DNA from 4 places in the Novosphingobium pituita genome. Region 2 is predicted to be linked to each of the others. Evidence: predicted binding sites of a transcription regulator. Region 2 holds the regulator's gene; each other region holds the start of a gene.
What was found. Region 2 encodes LexA, which represses DNA repair genes until DNA is damaged. Its sites were predicted from a motif close to GTTCCNCNCTTGTTCT; they were not measured.

Region 1: a site for LexA is predicted at 1,161-1,176, ahead of SBI20_RS08280 (ribonucleoside-diphosphate reductase subunit alpha). Genes of this name have one in related genera too.
Region 3: a site for LexA is predicted at 1,960-1,975, ahead of SBI20_RS07600 (DNA recombination protein RmuC). Genes of this name have one in related genera too.
Region 4: a site for LexA is predicted at 1,488-1,503, ahead of recA (recombinase RecA). Genes of this name have one in related genera too.

The regions. Positions count from the first base shown of each region.
Region 1 covers NZ_BTFW01000001.1:1,789,743-1,792,947, forward strand. The annotation lists gene nadB (L-aspartate oxidase) at 1-421, shown strand, start outside; gene SBI20_RS08275 (GlsB/YeaQ/YmgE family stress response membrane protein) at 531-782, opposite strand; gene SBI20_RS08280 (ribonucleoside-diphosphate reductase subunit alpha) at 1,407-3,205, shown strand, end outside.
Region 2 covers NZ_BTFW01000001.1:1,147,057-1,150,261, forward strand. The annotation lists gene moaC (cyclic pyranopterin monophosphate synthase MoaC) at 1-149, shown strand, start outside; gene SBI20_RS05475 (molybdopterin molybdotransferase MoeA) at 160-1,404, shown strand; gene lexA (transcriptional repressor LexA) at 1,462-2,142, shown strand; gene SBI20_RS05485 (DUF2322 family protein) at 2,230-2,568, shown strand; gene cysS (cysteine--tRNA ligase) at 2,618-3,205, opposite strand, start outside.
Region 3 covers NZ_BTFW01000001.1:1,636,599-1,639,803, reverse strand. The annotation lists gene SBI20_RS07605 (hypothetical protein) at 1-351, opposite strand, end outside; gene SBI20_RS07600 (DNA recombination protein RmuC) at 413-1,945, opposite strand; gene def (peptide deformylase) at 2,075-2,641, opposite strand; gene SBI20_RS07590 (ATP12 family chaperone protein) at 2,834-3,205, opposite strand, start outside.
Region 4 covers NZ_BTFW01000001.1:67,862-71,066, forward strand. The annotation lists gene SBI20_RS00300 (hybrid sensor histidine kinase/response regulator) at 1-1,320, shown strand, start outside; gene recA (recombinase RecA) at 1,579-2,655, shown strand; gene SBI20_RS00310 (class I SAM-dependent methyltransferase) at 2,891-3,205, shown strand, end outside.

The sequences.
Region 1 (3,205 bases), 640 kb from region 2:
CTTCGTGTTCGGCGATGCGGCCGCGCGCGACATTCTGGCCCGCTGGGACGATTTCGCCCCCCCGCCCGACGTGCGCGCGTGGGACGACAGCCGGGTCGCCGATTCCGACGAGGAAGTGGTGATCAAGCAGAACTGGACCGAACTGCGCCGCTTCATGTGGAACTATGTGGGCATCGTGCGCACCAACAAGCGCCTCGAACGCGCCGCGCACCGCATCAAGCTGCTCAAGAACGAGGTCAACGAGTACTACGGCAACGTGCGCGTGACCGCCGACCTGATCGAGCTGCGCAACCTGCTCCAGGCTGCCGACCTCATCGTGAAAAGCGCCCGCGCCCGCCGCGAAAGCCGGGGCCTGCACTACAACCAGGACTACCCCGAGGCCCAGCCCGCCGCGCGCGAGACGATTCTGGTTCCCAACTGAGAAACACCCTTGCCAGCCCCCTTGTGCCCACCGCACAGGGAGGACTGAATGAAATCCGGCGGGATTATAAAATCCAAATCCCGCCGGATTTCACTCCCGTAAACGCCGCCTACCAGAAATGGCGGCCCAGATAGATCAGCACGAGCGCGCCCACCACCGAGGCCAGGCACCCGGCCCGGTTGAACCCTTCGCCCACCGTGCCGCGCCCGGCCAGGCTCGAAGCCAGCCCCGCCACCAGCGCCCCGCCGATCCCCAGCAGGATCGTGCGCGCCAGCCCCATGTCGACCGCGCCGGGATAGAGCACGCGGGCGGCCAACCCCACCAGCAGACCCGAAAGCAACATCGAGAGAATATCACCCAAGGGGCATCACCTTTCCTGTTTTTTGCATTGGCTGCGTAAACCACTATGCCGGGGATAAACGCACTCGAAAAATATATTTCGCGAAGGGCAATTTCCCCTTGCATCCTTCGTTCGCCAAGGATTGCCGCGCGTCGCGCCCGCTCACGCCTTGCCCGCTTATCTTCGCGCCCACCCGGATAGGGATCGAACCCTCTTGCGCGGGCGAAAAGATACCCATACTACACCACCTGTTGTGGTCGCAGTGATCGCCACCAACCAAACCTAGTCAGACGTCGGGAGACCCCGCAAGGGGGACACGGACCATCCGCCAATCGGCGGACCCGTTGGCGTCGCTGCGTTTTTGGGCTCGTGCGGCACTGCACCATGACGGAAGGAGGCGTATCGTTCTTCTTCTGTTTCGATTTTGGCATGACCCTTGCGAAGGCTTCGAACGAGCGATGGCTCCGATGAGGCTCTGGCAGGGGCTGTCGCGGTCTGGGCCGTTGCAGGCAGCACCTGCTGCCACGCGGCCTGTGAACGGGTGTCTTTTGATCCGGTCCGTCGGACAAGGGCGGACCTCGTGAACAACGGGGAACGACCATGGACTTGCGGACCGGAGATGCAAACGATGGATTGGCTTGGGTGATGGCGCAGGACGAACTGGGACTGGAAGGCGGCCTGGCCGCGATGGAGCGCAACAATGGCGCTCAGGCAGCGGAAAAGGGTACGACCATGATGGCTGACGACAAGGCCCCGGAAAAGGCACCCTCCACCAGGAAGGCGGCCAAGGCCGCCAAGGCTGCTCCAAACAACACCGGCCCAAACAACGCCGCGACCGCTGCGGTCGAGGCTGCCGCCGCCGATCTGGCCGCTGCGGCCTCGGCGGCGCTGCTCGCCAGCGCGCCCCCGGCTGCCCAGCCGCTCGATTCCAAGGCGGTCAATCCCCGCCGCTTCACGATCCGCACCGACGCCTCGCGCGATGCCAAGCTGACCGCGTTCGGCAAGGAAACCCTCGACGACCGCTACCTGCTGCCCGGCGAGACCTATCAGGATCTGTTTGCCCGCGTGGCCGACGCCTATGCCGACGATGCGGCCCATGCCCAGCGTCTCTACGACTATATCTCGAACCTCTGGTTCATGCCCGCAACGCCGGTTCTCTCGAACGGGGGCACCGGGCGGGGCCTGCCGATCTCGTGCTACCTCAACTCGGTCGAGGACAGCCTCGAAGGCATCGTCAAGACCTGGAACGAGAACGTCTGGCTCGCCTCGCGCGGGGGCGGCATCGGCACGTACTGGGGCAATGTGCGCGGGATCGGCGAGAACGTCGGCCTCAACGGCAAGACCAGCGGCATCATTCCGTTCGTGCGCGTGATGGACAGCCTGACGCTGGCGATCAGCCAGGGCTCGCTGCGCCGTGGCTCGGCGGCCTGCTACCTCGACATCTCGCACCCCGAGATCGAGGAGTTCCTCGAAATCCGCAAGTCGTCGGGCGACTTCAACCGCAAGGCCCTCAACCTGCACCACGGCGTGCTGCTGTCCGACGAATTCATGGAAGCCGTGCGCGACGGCACCGAATTTGCCCTGCGCAGCCCCAAGGACGGCTCGGTGCGCAACAAGCTCGATGCGCGCTCGCTGTTCCAGAAGCTGGTCGAAGTGCGCCTCGCCACGGGCGAGCCCTATATCGTCTTCAACGACACGGTGAACCGCATGATGCCCGCGCATCATCGCGAACTGGGCCTCAAGGTCTCGACCTCGAACCTGTGCTCGGAAATCACCCTGCCCACCGGCATCGACCATCTGGGCAACGACCGCACCGCGGTCTGCTGCCTCTCGTCGCTCAACCTGGAAACCTGGGACGAATGGCAGGGCGACAAGCGCTTTGTCGAAGACGTGCTGCGTTTCCTCGACAATGTGCTTCAGGACTTCATCGACCGCGCGCCCGACGAAATGGCCCGCGCCAAGTATTCGGCAGCGCGCGAACGCTCGGTCGGCATGGGCGTGATGGGCTTCCACTCGTTCCTGCAAAAGAAGGGCATCGGCTTCGAATCGGCCATGGCCAAGGCCTGGAACCTCAAGATGTTCCGCCACATCGCCGCCAAGGCCGACGAGGCCTCGCTGCTGCTGGCCCAGGAACGCGGCCCCTGCCCCGACGCGGCCGACATGGGCTCCATGCAGCGTTTCTCGTGCAAGATGGCGATCGCGCCGACCGCGTCGATCTCGATCATCTGCGGCGGCACCTCGGCCTGCATCGAGCCGATCCCGGCCAACATCTACACGCACAAGACCCTCTCGGGCTCGTTCGTGGTCAAGAACCCCTATCTGGAAAAGCTGCTGCGCGAAAAGTCGAAGGATTCGACCAACGTGTGGAACTCGATCCTCGAACACGGCGGATCGGTCCAGCATCTGGAGTTCCTCTCGGCCGACGAAAAGGCGGTCTACAAGAC
Region 2 (3,205 bases):
TGGAAATGGAAGCGATGACCGCCGTGAGCGTGGCCCTCCTGACGATCTACGACATGGCCAAGGCCGTCGACAAGGGCATGATCATCGAGGCCGTCCGCCTGATCGCCAAGCGCGGCGGCAAGTCGGGCGACTGGACCTGCCCCGAGTGAGACATTTCCCGTGACCAATCCCGTTCCCCAGGGGCGCCCGCGCAAGCCCCCGCTCGCGCTTGAAGAGGCGCAGGCCCGCCTGATCGCGCTCGCCCCGCGCGTGGCCATCGAACACATCGCCAGCGCCGAATGCCTCGGCCACTATCTGGCAGGCCCCCTGCTGGCCGAGCGTACCCAGCCCGCCACCGCCCTTTCGGCGATGGACGGCTATGCCCTGCGTCAGGCCGACATGCCCGGCCCGTGGGAAGTCGTGGGCGAAAGCGCCGCCGGGCATCCGTTCACCGGTACGGTCGGGCCGGGTGAGGCCGTCCGCATCAGCACCGGCGCGGCCCTGCCTGCCGGGGCCGACATGGTCCTGCTTCAGGAAGACACGGCTCGCCACGGCGATCAGGTGGCCTTCACCGGAACCCCGCCAGACCCGCTCGGGCGCCATATCCGCCCCTCGGGCATGGACTTTGCCACCAGCCATCCCCTGCTCGAATCCGGCACCCGCCTGGGGCCCGCCCAGATCGCGCTGGCCATCGCCGCAGGTCACTCCCACCTGCCCGTCCACCGTCCCCTTACCGTCGCGGTGATCGACAGCGGCGACGAACTGGCCGCCCCCGGCCACCCGCTGCTCCCCCACCAGATCCCGGCCAGCAATGGCCCGATGCTGGCGGCCATGGCATCGAGCCTGCCGGTCAAGGTCACCCGTATCGGCCCCGTGCCCGACCGCCTCGATGCACTGGCCAGCGCGCTCGACACCGCGCGCGAGGCCGACATCGTGGTAACCAGCGGCGGCGCCTCGGTCGGCGATCACGACCTCGTGCGCCCCGCCCTCGAAGCCATTGGCGCCAGCCTCGATTTCTGGCGGGTTGGGATCAAGCCGGGCAAGCCGATCCTCGTCGGACGCCGCCCGCGCGAGCACCAGTCGCAAGTGATCCTCGGCCTTCCGGGCAATCCGGCCTCGGCCTTCGTGACCGCACACCTGTTCCTGCTGCCGCTGCTGCGCGCCACGCTGGGCGCCGCCCACCCCCTGCCCCGCCCGCTGATGGTGCCGCTGGGCGAAGCCATGCCTGCAGGGGGCAGCCGCACCGAATTTTTGCGCGGACAATGGGATGGCCGCAAGGTCATGCTCGACCCGTTGCAGGATTCGGGCGCACTCTCGCCCATCGCACGGGCCAATTGCCTCGTGCGCCGCGAAGCGCGCGCGCCAATGCAGCCAGAAGCGAGTGAAGTGCCGATCTATCTGCTCGATTGTGGCGGATTTGCTTGACGGGTTCGGTTTGGTTGCTTATTCGTTCCGCATTCGTTCGCCAAAGGAGACTTGCGGATGCTTACGCGCAAGCAGCACGAACTGCTCTCGTTCATTCAGACGCGGCTTGATGCGTCCGGCATCTCCCCCTCGTTCGAGGAAATGAAGGAGGCGCTCGACCTCAAGTCGAAATCAGGCGTCCACCGCCTGATCTCCGCGCTGGAAGAACGCGGCTTCATCCGCCGCCTGCCCAACCGCGCCCGCGCCCTCGAAGTGATCCGCGAGCCCGAGAGCCTGGCCACCAAGGCACCGTCGCGTGCCCGCGCCACGAGTGCCGCCCCGGCAAGCACGCCCCCGCTGCGCAAGCCCGCCAACGACGTGGTCGAAATCCCGCTTCATGGCCGGATCGCCGCAGGCATGCCGATCGAGGCGATCGAGGGCAGCGCCATGCTTCCCGTGCCTGCCGCCCTGCTCGGCTCGGGCGAACATTATGCGCTCGAAGTTTCAGGCGATTCGATGGTCGACGCCGGCATTCTCGATGGCGATGTCGCGCTTGTGCGCCGCACCAATGTCGCCCGCGATGGCGAGATCGTGGTTGCCCTCATCCATGGCGAGGAAGCCACGCTCAAGTATTTGCGCCACGAACGCGGCCGCATCCGCCTCGACCCGGCCAATGCCGCCTACGAACCGCAATTCTACGCCGAAAGCGAGATCGAGGTACAGGGCAAGCTCGCCGGTCTCCTGCGCCGCTACCACTGAGCGAAACCGGTTGCAGGGGGCTGGCAGTCGCCTCAGAAGACCCTGCCAGCCCCCTGCACTTCCTTCGTTTCAAAGGTGCTTTTTGCCATGACGACCACGCTCCTGTTCGGCCCCTCGTTCAAGGATAATCTCGCCCGGCTTCCCGCCATCGACGGCGTGGCCCGGATCGACCTGTTCGACGCCAATGGCACACTTGCAGGCAGCATTGCCAACCAGCCGGGCCAGCAGGGCTCGCTCGCGGTCTACCAGTATCTGAAGACGCGCTTTGCCACGCTCGACGCGCAGGCTGCCGAACTCGGCCTCGAAATCTTTGCCGAACATACCCCCGGCGCGCGCACCACGCCCGGCGCCCACCCCAATATCGACCGCCTGATCGCGATTGCCGGGGGCGCCCCGGCCCTGTCGCTGGAAATCATCCCCGCCTGAAGGGAGCAGGTCCCGTATCCGCGTCAGGCGGCACGGGACCTGACCATGCTCAGCCCAGGCGCCAGTCCCAGCCCAGCGGATCGCCGTCCATCGCCTCGACCCCCTGCGTGGCCAGATCGTCGCGCAGGGCATCGCTGCGCGCGAAATCCTTGTCCGCACGGGCCGCGCGGCGTTCGTCGAGCACGGCTGTAATCGCCTCGGGCGTGATTGTCGCGCCCTTGGGCGTCAGGCGCAGGTCGGTGCGCGCCAGAGTGGTCAGTTGCAGGCCCAGCACCGCGTCGAGCGCGCCGATCGCTGCCAGCTTGAGCGCCGGATCGACCTTCTTGAGCGCGATCACCTCGTCCATCACCGTGAGCGCCACGGCGGTATTGAGATCATCGGAAATCGCCGCGTCGAAGCGTTCGACCAGCGGCGCGATCTTCGCATGGCGCTCCCAGCCCTCGCCCGAAGCGCCAGCCTCGACCCGCTCGCGCAGTTGCGCAACAGCCATGACCATCCGCTTGAGGCGCGTGAGCGCGGCGCCAAGGCCCTCCCACGAGAATTCCAGTTCGCTGCGATAGTGCGCCTGAAGGCACAGCAGGCGATAGGCGAGCGGGTGGTAGCCCTTGTCGATCAGCAGTTGCAGGCGCAGGAACTC
Region 3 (3,205 bases), 490 kb from region 2:
GGCGGGGCCATGGCCGCCGCCATAATCGAGCGTGACATCGCGCGCGGACAGGTCCGCGAGGGCCTGTGCGTCGCGCGTGGCGACCGCAGCGGCGAGCCGGGCGCGAAACTCGGCCCAGCCCGGCTGGCCCGCGCAATCGTCACGCGGCGGCAGCGCCATGGCCGGCAGGGCCGAGGCGGTGTCGGCGGCGACGAACGGGGGGGAAGGGGCCGGACGGGCGGAAGGTTCGGGCGAAGCGGCGGCTTCGGGGGCAGAGGACGGGCCGGGCACGGCAGAGGGGCTTTCCTGCGTGGAGCCATCCTCTGTGGTCTTGTCCGGGCCGCATCCGGCCAGCGCGGCGCACAAGGCCAATGAAAGTGCCGTTGCCCTTGTCCTGCCGGGCCTCGTCCTGCCGCGCCTCATGGTGTCTTGCCTATCCTGCTGCTGCCTGTTCGGGACTGTGTTCGAGGGCAACGGATGGTGCAAGGGTCGGTTCCGCGACCGGTTCTGGCCCCGATTCCGGCACGACATCGGCGGCGCCATAGCGCGGCGCGGTTTCGACCAGCGGGGCTTCCTCGATTTCCCTGGAAATCTCGATGTGCTTCTCGCGCATGCGGCGGGCCGAGGAGAGCACGTTGCGCTCGAAGCTGCCGACGAACTTGTTGTAGTTGGTCACCGCCGATTCGAGGCCCGAGCCCACGCGCTTGAGGTGCTCGGCGGCCACGCGGATGCGGTCGTAAAGTTCGCCGCCCATGCGCCCGATTTCGCGCGCCTCGCGGGCGAGGCCGTCCTGCCGCCAGACTTGCGCGACCGTGCGGCAGATCGCCACGAGGTTGGTGGGCGAGGCCAGCAGCACCTTGCGCTCGAATGCAAAGTCCCACAGCGAGGGATCGCGTTCGAGGGCCGCGGCGATGAAGTGTTCGCCCGGCACGAACATCAGCACATAGTCGGGCGCGTCCTCGAACTGGCTCTGGTAGGCCTTGGTGCCCAGCGTCTGGATGTGGTTGCGCATCGATTGCACATGGGCGGTCAGCGCCGCCGCGCGCGCGGCGTCGTCCACCGCCTCGAAGGCATCCTGATAGGCGTTGAGCGAGACCTTGGCGTCGATCACCAGCAGCTTGTTGCCCGGAATCTTCACGATGGCGTCCGGGCGCAGGCGGCCTTCGTCGGTATCGACCGAATGTTCGGTGATGAAGTCGGTGTGCTCGGACAATCCGCACTGTTCGAGCACGTTGCGCAATTGCTGTTCGCCCCAGCGCCCGCGCGCCTTGGGCGCGTTGCGCAGCGAATTGCCCAGCCGCGCGGCCTCGGCCCGGACCTGTTCCTGCCCTTCGCGCATCGACTGGATCAGGCCGGTGAGGTTGCCGAAGGCGTCGACGCGCTCCTTTTCGAGGCGGCTGACCTGTTCCTCATAGCTCCTGAGCCGCTGGTCGACCGGGGCGAGCAGCGCGGCGAGGGCCTGGGCGGACTTTTCCTCGCTCTGGACGAAGCGTTCCTGTGCGCGGGCGAGGAAGGTTTCCTGCGCCTTTTCCAGAACCTTGTTGCCTGCGTTCTCGAACTCGCGGCGCAGCGCCTCCTGCGAGGCGATCAGCAGGCGCTTCTGCTCGTCGAAATGGAGCGCATCGGCGGTGAGCCGGGCGACTTGCGCGGCCAGATCCTCGCGCTGTTCGCGCGCGGCGTGCAGCGCGTCGCGCAAGGCGTCGGCCTCGTGCGCGCGTTCATGGGCGGCGGCGAGCTGGGCCGAGAGGCTGTCGCGCTCGCTACGCAGGGCATCGCGCTGCATTGCGACCTGTTCGCTCTGGCGCGTGCGTTCGGCCATTGTCGCCAGATCGATGGCCATGGCCTTGACCTGCCCCTGCGCGGTGCGGGCATCTGCCTGCGCCTGCGCCAGAGGGCGCGTGCCCAGAAACCAGCCGAGACCGGCCCCCACGACCAGAGCCACAATCACGAAAACAAGCGCGCCCACACGGCCTCCATTTCAGAACAGAGGGGGAACGTAGGGCAATCGGGAGAGTCGCGCAACTCGGCAAGTCGCCACAGGGCAACAAAAAACCCGCCAAAACGGCGGGCTTTTCGTGTTTGCTGTGGAGGCCCCTCAGGCGGCCTTGCGCAGCTTGTCGAGCTTCTTGAGCGCCATCTGGCGCTTGAGGCGCGAGAGGTGGTCGATGAACAGGATGCCTTCGAGGTGGTCCATCTCGTGCTGGAGGCAGGTGGCCAGCAAGCCGTCGAGGGCTTCCTCGTGGGTCTGGCCGTCCAGATCCTGCCAGCGCGCGCGGATGCGCGAGGGGCGCTTCACGTCGGCATAGATCTCGGGCACCGAGAGGCACCCTTCCTGATAGATCGTCTGGTCTTCCGACGGATCGAGGATTTCCGGGTTGATGAAGACGCGCGGCTCGCGGATCGACGGACGGTGCGAATGGCCGCAGCCGTGGTCGTGGCAATGCTCGGGCTCGGCATTTTCGTCTTCGGGCTGGAGGTCGATCACCAGCACGCGCAGCGGAACGCCGACCTGAATCGCGGCAAGGCCGATGCCCGGCGCGTCGTACATCGTGTCGAACATGTCGGCCACGAGGGTGCGCAGGTCGTCGTCGAACGCTTCGACCGGGGCCGAGATCTGCTTCAGGCGCGGATCGGGGACTTCAAGGATTTCGCGGATAGCCATGGAAGAAAGATAAGCCTTGTAGGAGCGACTCGCAAGGAGGGCTTGATTTGTGGGTGATCCGAAACTTTGTTTCGGATCGTTCGGCACCGGCCCGCTCCCCCACCCGGCCTCCCTACGATAGTACCCTATGGGAGGCCGGGTGGGGGAGCGGGCCGGTGCCGAACCGAAATTCGCCTTCAGGCGAATTTCGAATTAGCAGCCGGCGAGATGGGCGAAGCGGGCGGCCTGGGCGAAGGCTTCACCCCGGCGGGTGCGGCGGGCGAGGGCTTCCTCGTCCTTGCCCCAGAGGCTGGCCTGCCAGTCTTCCTCGGCGCTCGCCGCGTCCCACAGCGCGACGAGGTCGGCCTGGGGATCGAGCGCGGCAAGGCCCACGATCAGCGAGGCCGAGAGCGAGGCGGTGTTGTGGAGGGCGGCCAGCGCGAAGGGCGAAAGCGCTTCGAGTTCGCCGCGCAGCGCGGCCATCGTGGCGGGGCTCTGCGGCTTGTGGATGATCCCGCAGACGCGCACGAATTCAACGCCGAGGCGGGCTTCGGCCATCGTCACCAGCGGTTCCCACAGCAGGCG
Region 4 (3,205 bases), 1.1 Mb from region 2:
GGCGACGTGGCGGTGCGGCTGCACAGCGCGCCGCAGGAGCCGGTCTCGGTCAGTCTTGCGGGCGTGCGCGGGCTGGGCGAGGGGACGGTCCTGCTCAGCATCAAGGATTCGACCGAGGAAGCCCGCCTCAAGCGCGAGATCGCCCAGGCCACCAAGATGCAGGCGGTGGGTCAGCTGGCGGGCGGTGTCGCCCACGATTTCAATAACGTGCTGACCGCGATCATCGGTTATTGCGACCTGATCCTGATGCGCCACACCCCCGGCGACAGCGATTACGACGACATCCAGCAGATCAAGGCCAATTCCAACCGCGCCGCCTCACTCACCCGGCAGTTGCTGGCCTTCTCGCGCCAGCAGACGCTGCGCCCCGAAGTGCTGCAACTGCCTGATGTCGTGGCCGAAGTTTCGACCCTGCTGAAGCGTCTGCTGGGCGAGAAGATCCAGCTGGAAGTCACCCACGACCGCAATCTGGGCCTCGTGCGCGCCGATCCGATGCAGCTCGAACAGGTCCTGCTCAATCTGGCAGTCAATGCGCGCGATGCGATGACCGCCAACGGCACCGACACGAAGGCGGGCGGCACCTTGCGGATCATGACCCGTCGGGTCAGCGCGGCGGACGTGCGCGCCATGCGCAGCGAAATCCTGCCGATTGCCGACTATACCGCGCTCGTCGTCGAGGACACCGGCCACGGGATCAAGCCCTCGCAGATCGGCAAGATCTTCGAACCGTTCTTCACCACCAAGGAAAAGGGCAAGGGCACGGGCCTCGGGCTTTCGACGGTCTATGGCATCGTCAAGCAGTCGGGCGGCTTCATCTTTGCCGACAGCGAAGTGGGCAAGGGCACGCGCTTCACGATCTACCTGCCCGTCCACGTTCCCGATCCGGCGGATCTGGCCGCCGAGGCGCCCAAGGCCAAGGGCGAGGCGCGGCGCACGGAATGGACCGGGGGCGGGCGCGTGCTGCTGGTCGAGGACGAGGACACCGTGCGCGCGGTGGCCGAACGCGCGCTGGTTCGTCAGGGCTATGACGTGACGACGGCTGCTGATGGCGAGGATGGCCTCGAAGCCCTCTCGCGCCTGATCGGGCTGGGCGAGGACATCGATCTGGTCGTGTCGGACGTGGTGATGCCCTCGATGGACGGCCCGGCCATGGCGCGCGAGATCCGCCGGATCAGGCCCGACCTGCCGGTGCTGTTCATGTCGGGCTATGCCGAGGAGCAGTTGCGCCGCGAGATCGACATTCCCAACATGCATTTCCTCGCCAAACCGTTCTCGGTCGCGCAGATCGTGGCGGCGGTGGAGCACGTACTGCGCGGTTGAGTCGGTGTGGGCAGGCCGGTTCCGCCAAGGTGGAAGCATTTTTTCCACCGCCTGCGCCAGCCTCTTCGGGCTGCGTTCCGGGGCATCTGCTGATTGGCGAAGGCTTGTAAAACGCCGTATCGGCGGGTGTTTCCGATGATTTTCGGCCAGTGTGGAGGGAAATGATCGTTCCACTCTTGTTCTTGAAGAACAAAGTGGGTACGTGTGGGCTTGTGTTGACGGTTCGTGTCACCCATCTCTAGGCAGGGAGAAGCAGCCATGGCGGCGCAGCTCAAGCTCATTCAGGAAGGCACAGAAAAAGACATGGATCGTCAGAAGGCGCTCGACGCCGCGCTGGCCCAGATCGACCGCGCGTTCGGCAAGGGCTCGGTGATGAAGCTGGGCTCGAAAGAAACGATGCAGATCGAGTCGATTCCGACCGGGTCGCTCGGGCTGGACATTGCGCTGGGCATTGGCGGCCTGCCGCGTGGCCGCATCGTCGAAATCTACGGGCCGGAAAGCTCGGGCAAGACCACGCTGGCGCTCCACGTCATCGCCGAGGCGCAGAAGGCGGGCGGCACGGCGGCTTTCGTCGACGCCGAACACGCGCTCGACCCGATCTATGCCAAGAAGCTGGGCGTCAACATCGACGACCTGCTCGTCTCTCAGCCCGATACTGGCGAACAGGCGCTTGAAATCACCGATACGCTGGTGCGCTCGAACGCGATCGACGTGCTGGTGGTCGACTCGGTTGCGGCGCTCGTTCCCCGCGCTGAAATCGAGGGCGAGATGGGCGACAGCCACGTCGGCCTTCAGGCCCGCCTGATGAGCCAGGCCCTGCGCAAGTTGACCGGCTCGATCAGCCGTTCGCGCTGCATGGTGATCTTCATCAACCAGGTGCGCATGAAGATCGGCGTGATGTACGGCAACCCGGAAACCACCACGGGCGGCAACGCGCTCAAGTTCTATGCGTCGGTGCGTCTCGACATCCGCCGCACCGGGCAGGTCAAGGACCGTGACGAGATCACCGGCAACACCACCCGCGTGAAGGTCGTCAAGAACAAGGTCGCTCCGCCCTTCAAGCAGGTCGAATTCGACATCATGTACGGCGAAGGCATTTCCAAGATCGGCGAAATGATCGATCTGGGGGTCAAGGCCAAGCTTGTCGAGAAGTCGGGCGCGTGGTTCAGCTATGATTCGATCCGCATCGGTCAGGGCCGCGAGAACGCCAAGAAGTTCCTGCGGGACAACCCCGAAGTGCGCGACCGTCTGGAATCGGCCATCCGCGCCCGCACCGAACAGGTCGCCGAAGGCCTGATGGCCGAACCCGAGCCCGAAACCGAAGACAACGCCTAATCACTCCCCGATCCTCCCCACACCGTGGAGAGGATCGGGTGCAGGTGCCCGCGGCCACACCTGGCATGGCCACCAGTGCAACGCCTGCCAAAGATAATGGGGTGAAGGGGGCCTTGCCCCCTTCGATATCCCTTGTTCTTCAAAGTTTTTCCTTGAATCCCGAATTCGCGAAGCGACCGCAGCCCGTCCCGCGGCTTTGACTTGACCGGGGGTGCGGAGGGCGGGAAGAAGGACCATGACCCAAGCAACGGATTGGCAGGGCGGCGTTGGCCGTGCCTGGTCGCAGGAATGGCAGCGCACCGACCTCTCGTTTTCGGGGCTGACACCGGCCCTGTTGGAGGCCATCGGGCGCGAACCGGGCACGCGGGTGCTCGATCTGGGCTGTGGCGCAGGTGAACTGACCCTGGCGCTTGCCCAGCGGCGCGCGGGCGCACAAATTCTGGGGATCGATCTGTCCGCTGATCTCGTCGCAGTGGCCCGGCAGCGGGCGCAGGCGCGGGAAGGGCAGGAGCTGGCAGGCCTGCGCTTTGCCCAGGCTGACGCCACGCTC